DNA from 3 places in the Bacillus sp. GW821-FHT11D08 genome. Region 1 is predicted to be linked to each of the others. Evidence: predicted binding sites of a transcription regulator. Region 1 holds the regulator's gene; each other region holds the start of a gene.
What was found. Region 1 encodes Rex, which represses fermentation and respiration genes when NADH is low (regulators of the CRP and FNR family bind a similar motif). Its sites were predicted from a motif close to TTGTGAAATATTTCACAA; they were not measured.
Positions count from the first base shown of each region.

Region 1 (7,997 bases):
AGTATGTCTTTCATGTGGGCAGCGGTTCCGAAAACACGAAAGCCATTCTCAGCATTATTAAAGCCATGCCGCTCATGATTATCGTTTCTTCTATCGTCGGGCCGATTCTTGAAGAAATCATTTTCCGGAAGATCATTTTCGGTGTATTATATGAAAAAACGAATTTCTTTATCGCCGGACTAGTCAGTTCCGTCATTTTCGGCATTGTGCATCAAGACCTCACGCACCTGCTGCTGTATACGGCCATGGGCTTTACCTTTGCGTTCTTGTATGTGCAGACGAAACGGATTATTGTGCCGATATTCGCCCATGTCATGATGAATACCATTGTCGTGGTCATGCAGCTCGGCCCCGCCCAAAAATATATTGAACAGCATAGTGAGCAAATGCAATTAATTATTGGAGGATTGTTTGTATGAGGAACCCAATGACTTGGGGCTTGATTTATTTCGCAGTCGGCTGTATCTTTACGTATTTGGCCGCAAGCTCTCCGGGAAGCATGTGGTCTTTTTATTCCATACTGCTGATGGTTTTCGCCGCTTATAATATCAGCATCTCGTTTAAAATGTTCGCTTTCTCATTTAAAGTGAAAAAAAATCAAAAATAAAAGAAAAGCCATTTCTCATCATTGAGAAATGGCTTTTTTTATGCTGATACGTCCTGATCGGATTCGCTGCTGCCGTTCTGCCTTTTCCGATACGCCGCTTTTGAGATAAGAATGCTGATCTCATATAAAATGCAAAGCGGAATGGTAATCATCAAGTGAGACAGCAGCTCAGGCGGCGCAATCATCGCGGCGATCACAAGCAGCACAAAATACGCGTACTTCCTGATCTTCGATAAAAACATCGGCGTGATAACACCGAGTCTCGTTAAAAACATGATCAGCACCGGCATCTGAAACAGCAGCCCAAACGGAATCGTCAGCTGCAGCAGAAAATGAAAGTACTCGGTGATCCCGATCACCTGGTTGACATCCAGGTCATTCGAAACCCGCTTCATAAAATCAACGACCAGCGGAAATAAAATATAATAAGAAAACGACACACCGCCGACAAACAGCACGATCGAAATCGGAATATAGCTGAGTGTTACTTTGCGCTCCTTCTCATACAGACCCGGGCTGACAAACGCCCAAATCTGATAGAGAATAATCGGCGAAGTCAAAATGATGCCGATGATAAACGCGAACTGCAAAAAGATAAACAGCGGATCCGTCAGGTTAAAAGCATTAAGGGTGAGCTCTTTTACTTCATCGGCTTTTTGAAGATACACAATGATAGGTTTTGCCAGAAAAAAGCCGGCAATAAAGAAAACCGTAAAGGATAACGCCACAATCAGCAATCGTTTCCGAAGTTCGGCAATATGCTCCACAAGCGTCATTTGATTCACTCTCATACGCGTCATCCTATCTTACTGTTCTTCTTTCTTTTTTTCCTCTTCTTCACCGGCTAATCCCTTAGTAGCGTTCTTAAATTCACGAAGCGTGTCCCCCGCCGCTTTTCCTAATTCGGGAAGCTTCTTCGGACCGAAAATAATCACCGCTACCACACCGATAACCGCCAGGCTTCCAGGACCGATCATGTGCAGCTCCTCCTTTCGCTATTCAATTTCTTCCAAAACAGAATAATGCTTCAAGAAATAAACCAATGATTGAAGCTCTACAGCTAAATCTATATGATGAATTCGAATGTGATCCGGCACATTCAAACGGGCCGGCGTAAAGTTAAGGATTCCCTTGATTCCGAGCGACACGAGCCGGTCGGTGATTGACTGGGCGGCAACCGCAGGAACGGTAAGAATCGCCACGGGTTCATCCTTAATGTGAAGCTCTAAATCATTAAGATCAAAGACAGGCACACCGCCTACCTCAGTTCCTATTTTACTCTGATTCACATCAAAAGCCATAGATATTTTTGTGTTATTATTTTTTGTGAAATTATAGTGAAGAAACGCCGTCCCTAAATTCCCGACACCGATCAAAATGACGTTCGTCGTTTCATCCTGATCCAGTGTTTTTCTGAAAAATGACAGCAGGTAATCCACATTATAGCCGTATCCTTTTTTGCCGAGCGCCCCGAAATAGGAAAAATCCCGGCGGATCGTGGCCGAATCGACTTTTACCGCGTCGCTCAGTTCAGCGGATGAAACGCGCTGTTTTCCTGACGCGTGTAAATTCTTTAAAAAGCGATAATAAAGCGGCAGCCGTTTTGCCGTCGCCTGTGGAATTTTTGATTGATCCTTGTTCATGATTGGTCCTCCACTTTATACTCAGATGCATCTCTTTTAAAATCACCGTTTTTGCCTCCTGTCTTTTCCATGAGGCAGGTCGGGCCGATGACCATTCCTTTATCCAGCGCCTTGCACATGTCATAAACGGTCAAAGCGCAGACTGAAGCGGAAGTTAGCGCTTCCATTTCCACACCTGTACTCCCTTTCGTTTTTACGCTTGCCTGTATATGAAGAACGGCTTCGGAATCCTTTTCCTCCCAGCCGAATGAAATGTCGACGCTGCTTAAAGAAAGCGGGTGGCACATCGGGATAATCGCTGACGTCTGCTTTGCGGCCATAATTCCTGCCACCTGTGCGACAGCCAGCACGTCTCCTTTTCCGATCTCGCGGTTTTTGATTCTGCTGTACACGTCATGCTTCATCTGTACGCTGGATATCGCAGCGGCAGTACGGACTGTTGAAGATTTATCGCTTATATCCACCATGCGGGCACGGCCTTCTTCATTAAAATGAGAAAATCCATTCATATTTAAACTCTCCTTACTTCTGATCATACACTATTTTCTCCCTGATGTCTTATCCTATAATGTTCCAATTCTGATGTATTGTTTGCTGACAGCAGGTTGATAAGCTACACTTAACTTATTATAACAGAGGTGAAATAATATGATGATCTTACAAATTAATCAGCTATCCAAATCTTTTGGCGCTGATCCTATTTTAAACAATATAAAGCTTGAAGTCAGATCTCGGGATCGCATCGCCATAGTAGGCAGAAACGGAGCCGGCAAATCAACTCTCCTTAAAATTATCGCAGGTCACCTTTCATATGAAAAGGGTGAATTAATCAAACCGAAAGAATTAACGATGGGATATCTCGCCCAGCACACAGGCTTGGAATCCCAGCTTACCATAAAAGAAGAACTGCTGAGTGTTTTTGATTTCCTGAAAGCAATGGAAAAAGAAATGCGCTCTATTGAAGAAAAGATGGCCACGGCCGCCCCCGCGGAGCTTGAGACGCTGATGAAAACCTATGACAGGCTTCAGCAGGATTTCAAGGATAAAGGCGGCTATCAATATGAAGCGGACGTCCGATCTATCCTTCACGGACTCGGCTTCGGAAAATTTGACGATTCCGTGAAAGTGCAAAGCCTGAGCGGCGGTCAGAAAACAAGGCTTGCGCTCGGAAAACTGCTGCTGACCCAGCCTGATCTGCTTATTCTGGATGAACCGACGAACCATCTCGACATCGATACGCTTACATGGCTTGAGCATTATTTACAGGGATATTCAGGCGCAATCCTGATCGTTTCCCACGACAGATACTTTCTTGATAAAGTCGTCAGCCAAGTGTACGAGGTCTCACGGACAGAAAGCAAAAAATACCTCGGCAACTACAGCGCCTATTTAGAGCAAAAAGCCGAGCAGTATGAGAAAGACCTGAAGCTGTACGAAAAACAGCAGGACGAAATCGCCAAGCTTCAAGATTTTGTCGACCGCAATCTGGCCAGAGCTTCTACAACGAAAAGAGCCCAAAGCAGACGAAAACAGCTTGAACGGATGGACGTCATGGCAAAGCCGCTCGGGGATGAAAAATCAGCCGCCTTCCGTTTTGACATTACAAAACAGAGCGGAAACGACGTCCTGCGCGTACAGGATGTTTCCATCAGCTATGACGGCCAGCCTCCGCTCTTGAAAAACCTGACCTTCGGCATTACAAGAGGTGAAAGCGCCGCCCTCGTCGGACCGAACGGAATCGGCAAATCAACCTTGCTGAAAACCATTATGAATACAATCAGTCCGGAATCCGGATCGATCACGTACGGTTCCAATGTCACAATCGGCTATTACGATCAGGAGCAGGCTGAACTGACCTCGTCCAAACGCGTGCTGGACGAGCTGTGGGATGAATATCCGGACATGCCGGAAAAAGAGATCAGGACATGCCTCGGCAACTTCCTGTTCAGCGGAGACGATGTCCTGAAACCTGTCCGTTCTCTAAGCGGCGGTGAGAAAGCAAGAGTCGCGCTTGCCAAGCTGATGCTGCAAAAAGCAAACTTTCTCATCCTTGATGAACCGACAAACCACCTTGATCTGGACAGTAAAGAAGTGCTGGAAAACGCCCTGATCGACTATCCGGGAACCCTGTTATTTGTATCGCATGACCGCTACTTTATTAACAGGATCGCCACAAGGGTGCTGGAGCTGTCTCCGGATCATGCAGAAGAATATTTGGGTGACTATGACTATTACACCGAGAAAAAAGCCCAGCAGCTGGAACTGGAAGAAATGAAGCGGCAGGAAAAGGAGCAGGCTCAGCCTGCCGGCAAGGTCAAACAGGATACGAAAAGAACTTACGAGGAAGAAAAAGAATGGAAGAAGAAAGAACGGCAGCGCCTGAGACGCATTGAAGAAATTGAAGCAGCCGTCTCATCCGCCGAAGAGAAAATCAGCGCCAATGAGGAGCTGCTGTGCGATCCTGACGTGTATCAGGATCATGAAAAGGTACAGACCATTCACGCGGAGAATGAAGCTCTGAATCAAGAGCTCGAAAACTTATTAGCAGAATGGGAGGAACTCTCCTCAGAAGAATAGAAAAAGTCAAGCACCTCTTTAAGGGGTGCTTTTTTATCCACAGCTATCCTCCTTGTCAGCCATGTAAGTAAGCGTGTTATACACACTATCCACAAAATTTTCTGACTTTATCCACTTTACTAACAACTTATAGCCTCTTATCCAGCCTGGATTTCTGGATATATTCACAATCCTGTGGATATGTTAGAATTATCTGTTAATAAGTAAAAAAAAGCCTCACGTTTTACAACGTGAGACGATCAAAGGATGTTAATTCCAAGCCGGGCTGTCCGTTCATATCATATGAGCCCCGAATCCCCTTTTCAAAAGCAACGGTTCCGGCAGCCGCAATCATCGCTGCATTGTCCGTGCATAAAGAAAGCGGCGGGATGATAAGCTCGGGATCTCCCGAATGACTGAATTCCTGCTGCAGTGCGGCTCTCAGCCCTTTGTTAGCGGCTACGCCCCCTGCCAGCAGCACTTGTTTAACCCCATATTCTTTCGCGGCCTTAGAGGTTTTTGCCGTCAGTACATCAATGACACTCTGCTGAAAGCTTGCGGCAAGATCCTCCGGAGGAATCACCTCATTTTTTTGCGAGGCGTTATGAAGTGTGTTAATCACGGCTGACTTCAGGCCGCTGAAGCTGAAATTGTAAGACCCTTCTTCCAGCCACGCACGCGGAAGCGGAATGGAATCCGTTCCCACAGCAGCCAGCTTATCAATCTGCGGCCCTCCCGGATAAGGAAGCCCCATCGTTCTTGCCACTTTGTCGTAAGCTTCGCCTGCGGCATCATCCAGCGTTTCACCGATAACCTCGAATGAACCGTGCTCTTTCATATAAACCAATTCCGTATGTCCGCCTGACACAACCAAAGCAAGCGCCGGGAATTGAAGCTCTCCTATCAGCCTGTTTGCATAAATATGACCCGCAATGTGATGGACACCGACTAGCGGTATTTGATGGGCAAAGCTTAACGCCTTTGCCGCATTGACTCCGATTAACAGGGCTCCGACAAGTCCGGGTCCTTCCGTTACGGCAATCGCATCAAGATCATCAAAGCCCATCTCCGCTTTTGAAAGAGCTTCCTCAATCACAAGGGTAATCTGCTCCACATGATGTCTGGACGCTATTTCAGGCACGACCCCGCCGAAACGTTTATGGCTTTCAATTTGAGAAGCGACAACGTTTGAAATAATTTCATTCCCGTTTTTTACGACTGAGGCCGCTGTTTCATCACAGCTTGTTTCGATTCCTAGTACATAAATATCTTGTTTTTCACTCATGTAATGTCACCCACATTAATAACGCATCTTCCCCGTTATCTGTATAGTATTGTTTTCTGATTCCACCGGCCTGAAGACCGAATTTTTTATATAAGGATTGGGCGGGATGATTTGAGACCCTGACTTCGAGAGAGAGCCTTCTTGCCTTTTTTTCTCTGCACAATTCTATCGCAGAGCGAAACAGCGCTTCTCCCAATGATTGGCCCCGATATTCCGGCTTAATGGCTATGTTCGTAATCTGCGCGTCATCTATAATAATCCAGATTCCGCAATACCCCGCCAGACAGCCGTCCTTTTCAATGACAAGGTAGTGGGCATACGGATTTTCCAAAAGCTCATGATAAAATGAATCCTTCGTCCACGGAGAAGTAAAGGATGCTGTTTCAATTTCATAAATTTGATCAATATCTTCCGGACGCATGCTTCGAATCGCCGTTTTCGTTTTCATCCCTATCACCCTATTTTTGAGATTCCATCCATTTCGCTTCAGCCTCTGCCAGACGCAAATAATCCGGAACAAGGCTGTGGACATCCGCTTCCTCTTTTTCCAAGCCTAAAAACGCCAGCTCTGACGGCCGCGGATTATGCTGTGCAGCCGTTCCAATCACTGCTTGAGATGTCAGCTCATGCAGAATGGTTTCTTCATGAATGGCTGTATCGTGCCCTAAAAATAAAACCGGAGACGCTTTTTCTTTCAGCATGCCGAGCCAATCAGTCAAAAGGACATTCTGATCAGGAAGAACGGATTGTAATCGGCCGTCCTGATATCCATAAAGCCCCGTATATACCTGTCCGCGCCGGGCATCAAATAACGGGCAGATCAGTCCTTGAAAGTGCCGTCCGTTAGCCGCCAGCACCTCCAGACTCGAGACAGCGGAAACCGGAAGCTTCAGCGACCATGCCAATGTTTTTGCCAGCGTCACACCGATTCTGACACCTGTGTACGATCCCGGTCCTTTCGCCACCGCTATTTTCGTAAGGTCCTGCGGTGTTAGGCCGCAATCCTTCAGCAATGAATTGACAGCAGGCATGGCCCGCACGGAATGATTCTTTTTTAAATATGTAATATACTCCGCCATCACCGTTTTGTCACGAACGAGCGCGGCACCCAGTGTGTAATTTGACGTATCAATTGCCAGTATTGTCATGTTTATTTATCTCCTCACAAAGCGTTTCATACCGTGTTCCGCAAGCCGTAAAGGTAATGTCCCTTGCCTCATCACCGGCTCTTGTGATGACGATCTGCAGCCGTTCAGCAGGCAGCTGATCCTGAATTAAATGAGCCCATTCAATTAAACAGACGCCTTGTCCCTCAAAATATTCTTCAAGCCCTAAGTCTTCGCTTTCATCCTCCATACGATACACATCCATATGATATAGAGGAAGCGAACCGTCATGGTATTCTTTTATAATTGTAAAAGTCGGGCTGTTTACCACTTTCGTGATTCCCAGTCCTTCGGCAAAACCCTTTGTAAAAGTCGTTTTTCCCGCGCCTAAGTCGCCTTCCAGTGTCAAAATGTCTCCCGGCTTTGCCAAAGAAGCGGCAAGCTTGGCTACGGCTTTCGTTTCTTCGGGGTTTTTCGTTCTCCATTGTAATGTCTTCAAAGTGAGTCACCCGTCTTATTTAAAATGATTGTATCCTTTTTTCTCAAGGACGATTTGTCTCTGATCATTGGCTGTCAAAAGAACACATGCTTCCTTCCGTTCAGTTACCGCTCCTATCTTCGCAATCGGAATGCCCGATTGAGTGCAGTAATCAAGCAAAGAAATCCACTCTTGCTGAGAAACCGTTCCAACCAATTCAAAATCTTCACCGCCGAATAACACCCATTTCTTCCACTCAGAATCTGCCTCAGGCAAATCCGGATGCACCGGCAGAAGTTGTTCTTCGATTTCTATCGTAACT
Region 1 is NZ_JBXARS010000006.1:948-8,944, reverse strand. Features, by position in the region: gene AC1RRX_RS13040 (CPBP family intramembrane glutamic endopeptidase) at 1-419, shown strand, start outside; gene AC1RRX_RS13035 (YdiK family protein) at 416-607, shown strand; gene tatC (twin-arginine translocase subunit TatC) at 646-1,407, opposite strand; gene AC1RRX_RS13025 (twin-arginine translocase TatA/TatE family subunit) at 1,414-1,584, opposite strand; gene AC1RRX_RS13020 (redox-sensing transcriptional repressor Rex) at 1,603-2,250, opposite strand; gene moaC (cyclic pyranopterin monophosphate synthase MoaC) at 2,247-2,759, opposite strand; gene AC1RRX_RS13010 (ABC-F family ATP-binding cassette domain-containing protein) at 2,899-4,827, shown strand; gene tsaD (tRNA (adenosine(37)-N6)-threonylcarbamoyltransferase complex transferase subunit TsaD) at 5,051-6,091, opposite strand; gene rimI (ribosomal protein S18-alanine N-acetyltransferase) at 6,084-6,539, opposite strand; gene tsaB (tRNA (adenosine(37)-N6)-threonylcarbamoyltransferase complex dimerization subunit type 1 TsaB) at 6,550-7,239, opposite strand; gene tsaE (tRNA (adenosine(37)-N6)-threonylcarbamoyltransferase complex ATPase subunit type 1 TsaE) at 7,220-7,696, opposite strand; gene thiL (thiamine-phosphate kinase) at 7,712-7,997, opposite strand, start outside.

Region 2 (7,997 bases), on a different contig from region 1:
AACGGAAAATGTGCTCGCTGTTGTCAAGACGGCGGCGATTGTTATGTTTATCGTCATCGCCATATTGGCGCTGTGCGGTATATTTTCTCATAAACCGGATGTACAGGTGCCGAACGAATCAAAGGATTTGTTCCCGCACGGAGCGATGGGGTTATGGACCGGATTGATTTATGCGTTTTACGCCTTCGGAGGAATTGAAGTCTTGGGGCTGATGACCGTGCATTTGAAAAAGCCGGAGGAAGCCTCAAAATCAGGCCGGCTGATGCTTGCCGTTCTTGCGGTGATTTACGTCATTTCTCTCGGCCTGGCGCTGCTGTTAGTGCCGCTGGGCAAATTCACCGAACAGGACAGCCCGTTTATTACATCGCTGAAGGGTTTTCATTTAGATATCATTCTTGATATTTTTAACGGGATTTTTATTATTGCGGGATTTTCCACGCTCGTCGCCTCGCTGTTTGCCGTGACGACATTGCTTTGTACGATGGCAGATGACGGAGATGCGCCGAAATGCTTCAGATTAAAGGAAAACAAAAAAATCTGCTGGCCTGCGCTCGGATTAACGTTTGCCGGACTCATCGTCTCCATCATCCTGTCATTGGTGCTGCCGAAAAATATATATGAACACATGACAACCGCGGCGGGACTGATGCTTCTTTATACGTGGCTGTTCATTTTGTTCTCAGGCAAGAAACTGCTCGAAACAACAAAGATGGGAACCGTACAGATTGTTATCGCCCTTGTGCTGATTGTCGCGGCCGTCTCCGGGACGCTGTTTGAGAAATCGAGCCGGCCCGGTTTTCTGGTCAGCCTTTGTTTTCTCGCCGTCATTGCGATCGTGACATGGATCGTACAAAAAAAGCAGGGACACAGCCCTGCCGGATCATAGCTTATTTCGTCGGTTTAAACAGTCTCTTCAAATAAGAAAAGGGACACTTTGACACTTGCGTCTCATCATCACGGAGGAAATATTGCTTCCATTCTAAATTGTCTTTTCCTCCGTACCACCCCAATCGGGGATGAAGAGGGGCTTCATCATACGCCTCTAAGCGTTTTCTGATCAGCCGGCTCATGTTTCGTCCGAACGCGGTTGAATCATTTAATCCTTCGAAAACCCATCTCGGCTGAAACGCGAGCATAAAAAACGGGAAGCTTCTGCTTTGTCTCGCTTCATGCGCAGGCGTCGCGCACAGAATAAAATACGGCTCGCCGTCAAAGCAGAACTCCCATTTATAATGTTCAGGGTCTTCCGGTATGTCTTCCGGCCAGTCTTTCGGGTCGCAGCCGCTCAGCCGGTTTAAAAAAGACCAGAACAGCTCTTCATACGCCTCAACGGAATAATGCTCAGCTAAATCCTCAGGCGTATCAAAAATCACAAGCAGCGACGCGTATTTTCCGGTATTCCTTGATATCTTTCCGTACTCGGACAGCAGCATCCCCACTTCCTCCGGGGTTCCCTCTTCGCGGGGATCACCCGCAAAAGATATCCGGAGCTGATCTGTCAAAAATCCCTGACGTCCCGGAATGCACGGAAACGCGTCCGCTTTATCGCCTACTTTTTCTGATAGAAGCTCAAAAGCGACTCTCTGCCAATTTGGCAGATCCAATAACTTTTCCTCAAGGCAACTTTTTGTGTACAGCTCGCTTGCCATCGGCCCACCTCCAGTATCGTCATGATACGTTATGATGGAGACAGGCGATGGGTGACAGTCCTTCTATTTATGAGATGAGCATTTGAATCCCCTGCCAGCCGAAATAAAATCCGAAAACGATCAAAGACACACCCGCCGCTCCCGTCAGCCAGCGAAGCGCTGTTTCATGAAGGAGATTTCTGAAAGTGCTCGCGGCGATCGCCATGCAGAAATCCCAGATCAAAATGCCGAGAAGAATGCCGGAGCTGTAAATCAAAAGCTGATTTGCATCGAAGGATTCAGCGGTTTTAGCGAGGATGCTGCCGTATATGCCGAGCCAGAATAAAATGCTCAGCGGATTGGAAAGAGAAATAAAAAATCCCGCGCCGAATGTTTTGTAAAAAGCCGGTTTTCCTTTTCCGCTTCTGACATTCATGGCTTCCCTGATATTTTTTAGCGTTTCGACTCCCGTATAGGTCAGCACGAAAAAACCGAAGAGCCACAAAAACGTTTTAACGAAAGGCGCCGTCAAAAATTGAGACAGCCCGAAATAGATCAGAATCATATACAGCCCGTCCGCGGCCATGGCGCCAAGACCGAAAATCCATGCATGCCAAAAGCCGTTTTTGATGCCTTTGTCAATTTGCGCCGCATTGACCGGGCCGACAGGTGCTGACAATGACAGCCCGAGAACGATGTAGCTTAAAAAGATGTTCATTGGCTTCCCCCTCATTCATGCAACTTGTACAAGTTATTCATGAATGGGCCGTGCTATGATATATTATTTTAATTTCTCAAGCTCGTCTTCCATCATGTCCGTCGCTTTTCCTAAAAAATCGAATATCAGCCGCAGTTCTTCTTCTTTATATTGTCGGCAAAGGCTGATCGTGGACTGGGATAAGGAGCTGAACAATTGCTTCACATTCGCCTTTCCGGCTGTCAGCGGCACGATAATCACCCGACGTTTGTCTTCGGGGTCTTTTTTCCTCATGACATATCCCGCTTTTTCGAGCCGGTCAATGAGCGCCGTTACCGAACCTGTGCTGAGACCGGTTTTTTTCCCAAGCTCGCCTGCGGTCATCGGGCCTGCTTCATTTAAGATATCAGCTGATTTTAAATCGGTCGGAAACAGACCGAGAGATTGAGCGGCCGCCTGATGAAAAAGGATCGTCCTTGTGGCCATCTTTCGGAATAACTGTATCGCGGTTTCCTCCGTCTCGCTTCTGGTATTTCTTGTTGACAACTGACAGGCCTCCCTATAAAATCAATTTATCTTGACGATCAAGATAATTTTCGGCAAATCTAATATGATCATAGCAAATTTAATGATCAAAAGTAAGTATGGGAGGAAAAAGCATGGAACAAACAGCCGCGAAGGACGCCTCGACGAAGTTTGTCGTCATCGGTCTTTTGCTGGGCATTTTAATGTCGGCTATGGATAATACAATCGTTGCCACTGCGATGGGAAATATCGTGGCGGACCTCGGAAGTTTCGATAAGTTCGCGTGGGTGACGGCATCATACATGGTAGCCGTTATGGCCGGTATGCCGATTTACGGAAAACTGTCCGATATGTACGGACGCAAACGTTTCTTTTTATTCGGTCTTATTCTTTTCTTAATCGGATCCGCGTTATGCGGAATCGCCCAAACAATGGATCAGCTCATTATTTACCGCGTCATTCAGGGAATCGGCGGAGGCGCGCTGATGCCGATCGCCTTCACGATCATTTTTGATTTATTTCCGCCGGAAAAACGCGGAAAAATGTCGGGCATGTTCGGTGCCGTTTTCGGCCTGTCCAGCGTTCTCGGGCCGCTTTTAGGCGCGCTCATTACCGACTCCATCAGCTGGCACTGGGTGTTTTACATCAACGTGCCGATCGGTATTTTATCATTGTTTTTCATTCTTCGTTATTATAAAGAATCCCTTGAACACAAGAAGCAGAAAATCGACTGGGCCGGCGCAATCACGCTGGTGGTTTCCATTGTCGGTCTGATGTTCGCTCTTGAGCTCGGCGGAAAAACATATGATTGGAACTCCGTGCAGATCATCGGTCTGTTCGCTGTGTTCGCCGTGTTCTTTATCGCCTTTTTTATTGTGGAAAGAAAAGCGGAAGAACCGATTATCTCATTTTGGATGTTTAAAAACCGTTTATTTGCTACGGCACAGATTCTGGCGTTCCTTTACGGAGCCACGTTCGTCATTTTAGCGGTGTTTATCCCGATCTTCGTTCAGGCTGTGTACGGAAGCACCGCGACAAGCGCGGGCTTTATTTTGACGCCGATGATGATCGGCTCTGTTATCGGAAGTATGATCGGCGGAATTTTCCAGACAAAAGTGCGGTTCCGCACTTTAATGCTGATTTCCGTGGTCGCTTTCTTTATCGGAATGCTGCTGCTTTCCAATATGACACCGGATACGGCGCGTACGATGCTGACGGTATTCATGCTGATCTCAGGATTCGGCGTCGGCTTCAACTTCTCACTGCTGCCGGCTGCGTCCATGAACGATCTGGAGCCGCGTTACCGCGGAAGCGCCAACTCAACAAACTCGTTTTTGAGATCATTCGGTATGACGCTCGGTGTGACGATTTTCGGAACCATCCAGACGAATGTGTTTACCAACAACCTCACAGATTCATTCAGCGGCATGAAAGGAGCGGGCGGTGCGATGCAGAACATCGGAAATCCGCAGGAGATTTTCCAGGCCGGCACGCGCGCCCATATTCCGCCGCACATTCTGGATCGCATTATTGACGCCATGTCGCAAAGCATCACATATGTATTTACGCTTGCGCTGGCGCCGATCGTCATTGCGGCCGTTACCATTTTGTTTATGGGAAAAGCGAGAGTAAAAACCTCTCAGGAAATGGCGAAAAAAGCGAATTAAAAAAAGCAGTACATGGCGTTTGTCATGTACTGCTTTTTTGTTTACTCTGCGAAATGCGGAGCGAGAATATCTTTCAGCACGTTTGCGCTGCGGCTGAATTGAGCCTGTTCTGTTTCATTCAGCTCAAGTTCCGTCACACCTGCGATGCCGTTCCGATTGACGACGGCCGGAACGCCGATAAAGACGTCGTTTACACCGTATTGGCCGTCCAGATATGTGCTGACGGTTAAAATGCTGTTTTCATTACGCAAAATCGCTTTTGTGATGCGGGCGAGGCTCATCGCCACTCCGTAATATGTCGCGCCTTTTTTCTCGATAATATGGTAGGCCGCGTTTTTCACATCGTCAACGATCTGATCCAGCTCGTCCTGTTTGTAAGCTGCATTTTTCTCCAGCAATTGCTGCACCGGCACTCCGCCAATATTGGCGTGACTCCATACAGGAAGCTCGGTATCGCCGTGCTCGCCGATAATGTGGGCGTGTACGTTTTGCGGAGCGGCTCCGAAGTATTCGCTCAGCATATAACGGAATCGCGCAGAATCCAGTGTCGTGCCGCTTCCGATGACGCGTTCTTTCGGCAGCCCGCTGAATGTCCATGTCGCATAAGTGAGAATGTCGACCGGGTTTGTGGCAACGAGGAAGATGCCGTCAAATCCGCTTGCCATTACTTCACCGACAATGCTTTTAAAAATGGCGAGATTTTTTTCGACCAGCTCAAGTCTCGTTTCGCCCGGTTTTTGATTGGCTCCGGCACAGATGCACACGATATCGGCATCCTTGCAATCCTCATATGTGCCGTAAGATGTTTTGACCGGATGAGGCGCAAATGCCTTTCCGTGATTTAAATCCATGACATCTCCCATGGCTTTTTCTCTATTTACATCAATGATCACAAGCTCATCTGTGATCCCTTGGTTAATTAACGCAAATGCATAACTGCTTCCAACAAAACCTGCTCCGATTAATGCTACTTTGTTCACTCGTTCGTTCATCATATATGCTCATCCTCCAGTGTTTCGTGGTGTCTGTTTTTATCTTGTGAAGTATTTCACATTTATATTGTGCAATACTTCACAAACTTTTGCAAGAGAAAAGTTTGATTTTTGGACAAAAAAATATCGGTGATGGTTTCCGGATTGTTGACAACATCCTAAAACGGAACCGTTTTAGGATGCTGTCATCTTTTCAGCGTGATTGAAAACGCGCTGTCCTTTTCCTAACCGAAGTAAGGGTTTGATGTGATGATGGCCCTATCCATTAATGCGGAAGATAACCGTTTAAACCGGAGTTGTTATACAAACCATTCTGCACATAATCAAAGCCGGGCTGGTTCTGTCCGGGCACTTGGGCGCTGCCATTGTTAAAAATCACTTTGGCATTGGCCGTATCCGCATTCGCAGGCAGCGTCAGCGTGTAAATTCCATTTGCATTCTTAGTCATTGCTTTCCCGGGCCACGATCCGGTTAATTCTATGGCCCTGCCTCCATCATGTTTGTAAATATATACATTTACCTGGCCCCAATGATCCGGATTTTGATAGCCAATGATGTTGGTTTGGGCCGGGTCTTTTTTGACAAACGTGTATTCTTGGGTTCTCGCTGCACCCTCGACGTTCGTTCCGGTTAACTTGATGTTGTATGTCGTGCCGATTGGATCTCCTTTCCCGATCGTTAATCGGTCCCCATCCTTAAATGCTGTCTGCTGCCCATTATTGATTTGGTAAACGGCTTTTGTTGTTTTCGCATTTGCACGCAGGGTGACCGTCAGCTGATCATTGAAAGAATGGACTGCCCCCGTTTGGTAATTCTCAAGAAAGACATGAGGCGCATTCCCAATATCATCAGGATAAAGAACAGCCGCCGATCTGGCATTGATCGTACCTGTCAGTTTGCCGTTCGCTACTTGAAATGAACCGGCGCCGGCCCTATTATCATACCTGCCGTCAGGTAATTTCGTTGAAGTATTGATGGTGACAGAAGACGATCCTGCATTTGCCAGCACAACGCCTTTTGAGCCGCGCTGATTCATAAAGATTTGGTTGTTCCCATTCGGATTCGAGAGTTCCTCAGGCTGCCCGGCCATTACATTGTGAAATTGATTGACCGCAGTGATCGCCTGATCTTTAAATAAGGCGCTCCCGCGATCTCCTATTTGACTTTTTCCGGGAAATCTTACACCATTTCCTCCGCCCTCAGGTCTGGAAAAGAAAAGAGGCGTGCTTCCTGAGCGGGAACCAATCACTGCCCAGCCTAAACGAATATCGTCATCACTCATCCATGTGGACTCTTCATCATCATTGGCATACGTATCATGTGATTCCACCCATGTGACTAACTTGTCCGCAGACACGTCAGATGCATAATGGGAGATATTCGACACACTCAGATTACGGTTCTTTAAAGCGGATCTGATGGAATGCCCGTAGTTAGAAGCCGTCACATTCATATAATTCGCATAAGCAGTATCTCTGGACGCGCTGTCTTGCAGGATTTCTCCGTATTGGAACTCTGCCGATATATTTGTGATATTCGGCCAAAATTGGCTGCCGTAATTCCCATCATCCGGAAGCTCTATATGCTTGGCGGCATCATAGCGGAATCCGTCTGCTCCGTCATTCAATGCTCTTTCCAAGAAACGTTTCAGATAGACCTGCACCTCAGTATTCTGTGTATTCCAATCATACAGCCCAAGCAATGAATTTTGAGTGACGTCCCATCGATCCGACCAATTTTTAATTTGTGTGTTTCCATGGGTCCAGTTTGAAATACGCTTAATCTCGTCAGAAATCGCGCCATAATCGCTGGTAGTATGATTGATAACCGCATCGACAATGACTTTTACGCCATATTTTTCCGCGGCTGCACACATGTCCTTAAATTCTTGTTCAGTGCCTAAGTAACGGTTGCCGATTTGGTACGATGTCGGCTGATACAGCCAGTACCAGTTCCTCATGCTTTTATCTCCTTGGTTCCCTTCCTTTACTTGGTTAATCGGAGACGTCTGAATGGCTGCATAGCCCGCATCACGAATATCTTTCATATTTTGTGTTAACGTATTGAACGACCAATTCCATGCATGAAGGATGGTCCCGTTTTTGACCGATGACGCGGTCACCTTATTCGATTTGTTTGCAGTTTCAGCGTTTGCAGCCGCCGGGCCTGACAAAACCAAATGAAACAGCAATAAAAATCCGGCGAATAACGGCAGTAAAGAGGTTTTGAATCGTTTTTCAAACATTTTTGACACTCCTTATTTGATTTTTGAAGACTGACTGCGGAGTCAAAAATTCCTCTTACTCTTTCTTCAGCTCCTTTCAACTGTTGTGAAGACTGGAGAATTTTGTTAACGCTTACATTTCAACTTATCACACTCTCTCTATCAAAGCAACGTGACAGAGTGAATTCAAATCTATATTCCTATCAATTAAAAAGACTTCCCGCTTTCAAACAAAAAAAGAAACCACCTGTCAAGATGATTTCT
Region 2 is NZ_JBXARS010000008.1:164,189-172,185, reverse strand. Features, by position in the region: gene AC1RRX_RS16250 (amino acid permease) at 1-886, shown strand, start outside; gene AC1RRX_RS16245 (YqcI/YcgG family protein) at 888-1,649, opposite strand; gene AC1RRX_RS16240 (LysE family translocator) at 1,717-2,346, opposite strand; gene AC1RRX_RS16235 (MarR family transcriptional regulator) at 2,410-2,871, opposite strand; gene AC1RRX_RS16230 (MDR family MFS transporter) at 2,985-4,517, shown strand; gene AC1RRX_RS16225 (L-lactate dehydrogenase) at 4,559-5,512, opposite strand; gene amyE (alpha-amylase) at 5,775-7,754, opposite strand; gene AC1RRX_RS16215 (DUF6773 family protein) at 7,984-7,997, opposite strand, start outside.
Region 2: AC1RRX_RS16225 (L-lactate dehydrogenase) is a predicted target of Rex. The motif match lies at 5,554-5,571, and genes of this name have one in related genera.

Region 3 (7,997 bases), on a different contig from region 1:
AAAACGACGTACCCTATGATGATATGAAACTTAAACCATAGCGGGACACTCTCCATCAAAGAAGCGTCAGGCCGGAACAAAACGATTTTCCTGAACCACGGCCCGACTGTTGCCCTGTAATCAAATCCTTTCGAGTCAATGTTGAGGAACGTGGCCGCAACGCCCGACAGCATCATAAAAAGTATCAGGATGAGCGTCAGGATATCCGATGGCGAGCTGGTTTTGCGGATTCTTTTGTCAAACAGCCTTCTGTACGTCAGGATGACAAGTCCGGCACATGCAGCAATCCCCGCCGGCAGGCCTGCACCGATCGCTATTTTGTGATACATGTGCTCGGAAATGCCAAGAGAAGCATACACGCCTTCCGGGATCAAAATTCCCATGACATGTCCGCCGACAACGCACAGCAGTCCCCAATGAAAAAGTGTGCTGCCAGCGGCAAGTTTTTTCTTTTCTAACAGCTCGCTTGATTTCGCCGTCCAGCCGAATTGGTCATGCTGATAGCGGTAAATATGCCCGCCGATAAAGATCGTCAATACAATGTATGGCATAACGCCCCACAGGATCTGCCCGCTCATGCCTGAACAGCCCCTTCTTCAATGCTTTCACGTACACCGATGTTTTCCAGTGCGGCCTGCAGCACGTGCAGCAGCTCAGCATAGATGCTGTTATTTTTTTCGAGGCGGGAAGCCAGCTCCCTCACATTAGACACGTATTTCTCAAACACGCTTCTCGCCGCTTCAATCTCCGCAACCGCAGCGAATTCCAGCATCAGCGGCAGGTAATCAGGCAGTTCTTTCTCTGTCGGCAGGAAACCGGATTGCTGGTAGGTGTTTTTTAAATGCAGCAATTCAATGCCGCGCTCCCTTTGTTCGCCTGAGTTAAAGTAGGTGACGTACATATTCGTTTTTTTTCCGAAATCGAACGTATACACATAGTGTTCAATCAGCGCTTGCGGAGAAAAGCCGGCCGCCGCCTCTAAAAAGTGCAGCAATTTCTCACGGATTTGCCGGTTGGTGATGTCATGGATAAGAGCCTTCCAATCGGGAATCTCGGCTCTCCACTCTTCATCCGGATAAGAGAGAAGAACGGAAAGAGCGAAGAACGTCATTTGCCGGTCTGTGGTGTTCATGTTATTACACCTCATTTATGAAAAATTAGAAACAAGAGCCCGGGCCGCCTGAAAATGATAAGCCGCAGCTCCCTTGTTCAGCATATAAATCTGACACTTCTTCTCGATGGCTGCTCGGGATCACAAAACGGTCATCATATTTGGCGATTGCCAGCAGCCGATACATGTCTTTAATTTGCTGTTCTGTTAAGCCGACACTGGAGACCAATGCCGGGTCCATGGATTTATTCGTCTGAACCGCCCTCATATACTGGCGCATGACAGACATTTTCTTTAACGTGGATCGAATATGATCCGTATCCCCCGCCGTTAACAGCTGCGCCAAATAGTCAATCGGAATTCTCATTTGGTCGATAGCCGGAAAAATCGCTTCCGCCGTTTGCCGGCTGCCTTTTCCTTCAAAGAAATTCATAATCGGGCTGAGCGGCGGAATGTACCAAACCATCGGCAGCGTACGGTACTCAGGGTGAAGCGGAAGCGCAATCTTCCAGTCAATGATCATTTTATAGATCGGCGATTGCTGCGCCGCTTCTATCCATTCAGCCGGGATGCCTTGTTCTTTTGCCAGTTTGGCAATCTCAGGATCATTCGGATCAAGAAAAACGTCCAGTTGGGAATGGTAGAGATCCTTTTCATTTTCAACAGAGGCCGCTTCCTCCACTTTGTCCGCATCATACAGCATGACGCCGAGATAGCGGATTCTGCCCACACACGTTTCAGAGCAAATAGTCGGCAGCCCCGCCTCCAAACGCGGAAAGCAGAGTGTGCATTTTTCCGCTTTGTTCGTTTGCCAGTTAAAATAGACTTTTTTATAAGGACACGATGAGACGCAATATCTCCATGAACGGCATGCATTTTGATCAACAAGCACAATGCCGTCCTCCTCACGTTTGTACATGGCGCCGGACGGGCAGGAGGACACGCACGCCGGATTGATGCAGTGTTCGCAAATACGCGGCAGATACATCATAAAGACTTCATCGAATTCTGTTTTGATCGATTCCTCCATTTTTTGCACGTTTGGATCTTCAAGCCCTGTAATATGGCCGCCCGCGAGATCATCCTCCCAGTTCGGACCCCATTCGATATTCATAAAATCCCCCGTCAAGGACGATTTCGGGCGCGCCACCGGCTGGTGCTTTTTTTGCGGGCTGTTTGTTAATGTTTCATAATCATAGTTCCAAGGTTCATAGTAGTCATCAATCGTCGGCTGGTTCGGGTTATAGAAAAGGCCTGCGAGCCGATTCGTTTTCGGGCCTGATTTCAGTTCAAGCTTTCCTTTTTTCAACGTCCAGCCGCCTTTATATTTGTCCTGGTCCTCCCATTGCTTCGGGTAGCCGATGCCGGGCTTTGTTTCTACATTATTGAAGTACATATATTCCGCACCGGAACGGTTTGTCCATGTGTTTTTGCAGGTGACGCTGCACGTGTGGCAGCCGATGCATTTATCCAAGTTCATGACCATCCCGATCTGCGCTTTAATCTTCAAGCCAATCGACCTCCTTCAGCTTGCGGATGACGACATTCAGGTCGCGCTGATTCCCCGTCGGACCGTAATAGTTAAAGCCGTAACTCAGCTGTGCATAGCCCCCGATCATCTGGGTCGGCTTGACGTGAATCCTTGTCGGGCTGTTATGGGTGCCTCCGCGGTTATTCGTCAGTTTTGTGCCGGGCACATTGATGTGGCGGTCCTGGGCATGGTGCATAAACGCCATTCCTTTAGGAATCCGGTGAGACAAAACCGCTCTCGCGACGACAACGCCGTTTCGGTTGAAGCATTCAATCCAATCGTTGTCTTTGATATCCGTGTCCTCTGCGTCATCTTTATTCATCCACACGGTCGGCCCGCCGCGGAACAGCGTCAGCATCGGCAGAGAATCAAAATACATGCTGTGGACGGACCATTTATTATGCGGCGTCAAATAATTAAGAACGATTTCTTTGCCCTCTTGATCAGGCCGCTTGCTTAGGAACGGACGGTGCTGGAGGATCGGTTTAAATGTCGCCATCGCTTCACCGAATTCCATCATCAGTTCATGATCGACATAATAGGATTGTCTGCCGGTCAGCGTCCGCCACGGAATTAATTTTTCCACATTCGTAGTAAACGGCGAGTACCTGCGCCCTCCTTTTTCTGAACCGGTAAAGGCCGGAGAGGTGATGACCGTTTTCGGCTGGGCTGTAATTTGCTCGAACGTAAAGCATTCTTCCTCGCGCTCTTCCGCCAGGTCTTTCAGCTCCAGATCGGTAATGTTTTCAAGCGATTCCCATGCTTTCACGGCGACTTTTCCATTGGAGGTGGACGACAGGGTTAAAATCGCTTCCGCCGCCTGCTTCGCTTCACTTATATTCGGGCATCCTTTGGCAACGCTGTTTGAATTAGTTTCTCCCAGTCTCTGTTTGAGTGATTCATATTCATCCGCAATCGACCAGCTCATCCCTTTTGTTCCGCTCGGTTTTAAAGCCGTATGAGGGCCGAGCGCGGTCATTTTATGAAAAATGTGTTTGTAATCCCGTTCAACGACATGGATGTTCGGCATCGTTTTTCCCGGAATGGCTTCACATTCACCCTTGCTCCAGTCATTGATTTTGCCGAACGGCTGGGCCAATTCCTGCATCGTGTCGTGGAGAAGCGGCGTTGCGACTACCTCATTTACCGGCTCCATATCGACTTCTTCCGCCAGATCGGAAACGGCTTTTGACAGCGCCTTAAAAATATCCCAGTCTGACTTCGATTCCCACGGCGCCGAGATGGCCGGAGCAAATGGATGAATAAACGGATGCATATCCGTACTGCTGAGATCGTGTTTTTCATACCATGTCGCCGCCGGCAGCACGATATCGGAATACAGCGCCGTACCCGCCATTCGAAAATCAAGATTGATTAACAAGTCGAGCTTGCCTTCCGGCGCCTGCTCCCGCCATTTGATTTCTTCAGGGCGGATGCTGTCGCTGTCGTCATTCATCAGACCGTTCGTCGTCCCCAGCAGATGCTTGAGAAAATATTCATGCCCTTTCCCTGAGCTTGAGATCAGATTTGCCCGCCATACGAAGAGATTTCTTGGGAAATTCACTTCATTGTCAGGGTCTTCAATCGCGAATTTCAGTTTTTTTTCTTGAAGCCGTGAGGCCACGTACGCACCTACGTCTTCAGGTGTCGCCGCCCCCGCTTTCTCAGCTTCTTTGTACAGATCAATGCCGTTTTGATTGAATGTCGGGTAAGACGGAAGCCACCCTAATCGCGCCGCCAGCACATTGTAATCGGCGTGATGCTTGTAGCGGGATGACGCGGCGATCGGTGAAGCCAAGTCACTGATCGGCTGGTCTTCATAACGCCACTGGTCTGTCGCAAAGTAAAAAAATGAGGTGCCGTTTTGCAGTTTAGGCACGCCTTCCCAGTCCTTTGCGGTGGCAATCGTCTGCCACCCTTCAGCCGGACGGAGCTTTTCCTGCCCCACGTAATGGGCCCAGCCTCCGCCGTTTACGCCTTGGGCGCCTACGAGTAAAACAAGATTTAACACCGCACGGTAAATCGTGTCGGAGTTGAACCAGTGGTTAATGCCCGCCCCTACGATAATCATGGATCTGCCGTCTGTATCGATCGCATTTTGGGCAAACTCCCTGGCAATCTGTATAACGGCTTCTCTTTTAATTCCCGTAATCTTTTCCTGCCAGGCAGGTGTGAACGGACGGGGATCATCATAGGATGCGGCTGATTGTCCGCCGATGCCCCGGTTCACGCCGTAGTTGGCCAATATCAAGTCAAACACGGTCGTGACGTACGTCTCTTCACCGTTCAGGTCCAGTTTTTTAATAGGAAGATTCCGCTCAAGCACTTTGTTTCCGTCATCTGAAAAATACGGAATGCGCACTGAGCCGATTTCGTCCTCTATTCCGAGCACGGAGAGACGGGGCTCAATCTGTTCCCCGGTGTCTTCGTCGATCATGTGCAGATTCCATTTCTGCTGCCCGTCCCAGCGGGAGCCCATTGTGCCTTGCGGTATGGCAAACGCACCTGTCTGTTCATTCCAGACCGCCGGCTTCCACTGATCATTTTTTGTCTGCCGCCCGATGTCTTTTGCATGCAGAAACCGTCCCGCTGTATACACGCCGTTCTCTTTTGAAAGAGTGACGAAGAATGGAAAATCGGTGTATTGCTTCGCGTACTCAATAAAACGTTCAGTTTCTTGGTTCACGTAAAATTCCTGCAAAATGACGTGACCCATCGCCATCGCAAGCGCCCCGTCAGTCCCCTGGCGGATACTCAGCCAGTCATCCGCAAACTTTGAGGATTCCGCAAAATCGGGACTGATCGAAATGACTTTAGCGCCTTTATAGCGGGCTTCCGCCAGAAAATGCGCATCAGGCGTTCTCGTTAACGGCACGTTGGAGCCCCATGTGATGATATAGCCTGAATTGTACCAATCACTGCTTTCCGGAACGTCCGTCTGGTCGCCCCAAATTTGCGGGGACGCCGGCGGAAGATCCGCATACCAGTCATAAAAACTGAGCATTGGGCCGCCGATTAAAGACATGAATCGCGAACCTGATGCGTGGCTGATCATGGACATCGCCGGGATCGGAGAAAAACCGACATTCCGGTCAGGCCCGTATTTCATCACTGTATACAGCAGAGAGGCCGAAATCAGCTTCAGCACCTCCGGCCATTCCGCGCGGACAAAGCCGCCTTTCCCTCTTGCCTGTTTATAGGACTTCGCTTTTTCAGGGTTTTCGACGATCGATTTCCAGGCATCCAGCGGATTTTGATGCGTCTGCAATGCTTCCCGCCACAAATTGATCAGCACACCTCGCACATATGGATATTTCACACGGAGCGGGCTGTAGATGTACCAAGAAAAACTGGCCCCCCGCGGGCAGCCTCTCGGTTCGAAATCAGGCATATCCGGGCCTGTTGATGGATAATTCAAGTTTTGTCCTTCCCACGTGACAATTCCGTTTTTCACATAAATATTCCAGCTGCAAGAACCCGTGCAGTTGACGCCGTGGGTGGAGCGAACGACTTTGTCGTACTGCCATCTGTTTCTGTATACATTCTCCCAATCACGATCTTCGCTTGTCGTTTGGCTATGGTTATTTGAATGATGTTCGGTAGGAGAAAAATAGTTTAATCTCCTGAGCAACGGACTCATTTTCTTTTTCTTCATGATCGTTCACTCCTTCCGAGTCAGGTAATGCTATGTACACTATAAACAGAGACGGCGCATCACCTTGTGAACTATGTCACACACTCTGCTTTTTTCACAAAACGTTCACACAGAGCAGCAGGAAGGATTTTCAAACGATATGGGGACGCCCGGCGTCATCAAAAAAAACCGGTTCTGTTTAAGAACCGGGTTCGGCGTTTTCATCCCGTGATGTATGCAGATACCGCAAAAACAACTGATAGGAACAGAAGACATTTTGCTGAAGCATCGCCAAAAAGTTCATTTGCAGCCGCGGATGGTAAGACATCATTTGCTTAAATACGGAATATGGAATATGGAGTACCAGAATATCCGGTGAGGCATTGACTGAGATAAAAGGCGATAAAGAGAGCCCGCCTTTTTCATCAATCGGAAACACATCGCCTTTTTCCCACAGCGCAACGGTTTGCGACCCTTCAGGGAGCCTGCTGTCCGTAAAACGGATATTGCCTTTTAATACAATATAAACGGATTGTGAATGAAGAAAGGATGGAGATTGGTCAGATGAGCCGCGGATAAACGTCCCGTTTTTCAGCAAGGTTTCGACAATGGACAGAGGCACTTCATTAAACATAGGAAGTTGTTTCAGAAATAATAAATAGTCACACTGATTCATAGGAAAGCCTCCTGTGCTAAGGATAGCTTTAGTGTAGCCCGATTGAGCCCGCGCGGCAGTGATGTATTTCACAGCTTGTATGATAAAAGTCACTTATCAGGAGAGTGTTTGTACTTATAATGAAATAAAAAGGAGGGTTTCGATGAAGGCGATGATTCCGAAGCAGCACGGCGCATGGGCGATGCTGCTGATTCCATTTTTACTCGGCATGGTCAAGGGAGGCCCGGTTTTCTGGCATATTCCGCTCTTTCTGGGCTGGCTGTTCCTTTACTTAGCGGTTTATCCCGTTTCGCTCGCTTTGAAAAAAAAACAGCTTCAGCCCTATCAAAAGTGGATATGGTATTACGGTTTTCCGGCCTGCTGCTTTTTGATCATTTCTGTCTATCATAGGCCGCAGCTCGTCTGGATCGGCGTTTTTTTATTGCCGCTGTTTCTCATACATACGCATTATGCCCGCCGAAAAAACGAACGGGCGCTCACGAATGATATTGCGGGTGTTCTGTTCTTTTGTTCAGGCGGGCTTGCGAGCTGCTGGCTGGGAACGGGAACCCTTGACAGCTGGGCTTGGTTTCTATTCTTGCAATCCGCTTTATTTTTTGTCGGGAGTTCTTTTTATGTGAAATCGGTCATACGGGAGAGAAAAAACAGAAGGTTTGCATACTGGTCGTGGGGATATCACCTCTTGCTCCCCTTTTTATCGGCTCTTCTCGGGGCAGGATGGGCGTTTCTCGCTTTTATCCCAAGCAGTCTGCGGGCCTGGTTTTTTCACGGAAGAGACTGGCCGGTGAAAACGATCGGCATTCTGGAAATCGTAAATGCCGGCTTCTTTTTCGCCGTCATGTGTATATGTATCACAAGCTGAAAAACAAGGACACCGGCTGCCCTTGTTTTTTTCAGTCAATATTGCAGATCTCCAGCGGACAATTTTCACACTCGATCTCGAATCGTAAATAGTCCCGCTTGTGCAAAATAATTTTTCCGGTTTCGTCTATCGAAATAACCCCTTGTTTGCGGAGGTCTCCCAGCATGCGGTTGACACTCTCCC
Region 3 is NZ_JBXARS010000001.1:59,891-67,887, reverse strand. Features, by position in the region: gene narI (respiratory nitrate reductase subunit gamma) at 1-578, opposite strand, end outside; gene narJ (nitrate reductase molybdenum cofactor assembly chaperone) at 575-1,132, opposite strand; gene narH (nitrate reductase subunit beta) at 1,158-2,621, opposite strand; gene AC1RRX_RS00340 (nitrate reductase subunit alpha) at 2,611-6,297, opposite strand; gene AC1RRX_RS00335 (cyclic nucleotide-binding domain-containing protein) at 6,476-6,952, opposite strand; gene AC1RRX_RS00330 (YwiC-like family protein) at 7,095-7,814, shown strand; gene fnr (fumarate/nitrate reduction transcriptional regulator Fnr) at 7,846-7,997, opposite strand, start outside.
Region 3: AC1RRX_RS00340 (nitrate reductase subunit alpha) is a predicted target of Rex. The motif match lies at 6,362-6,379, and genes of this name have one in related genera.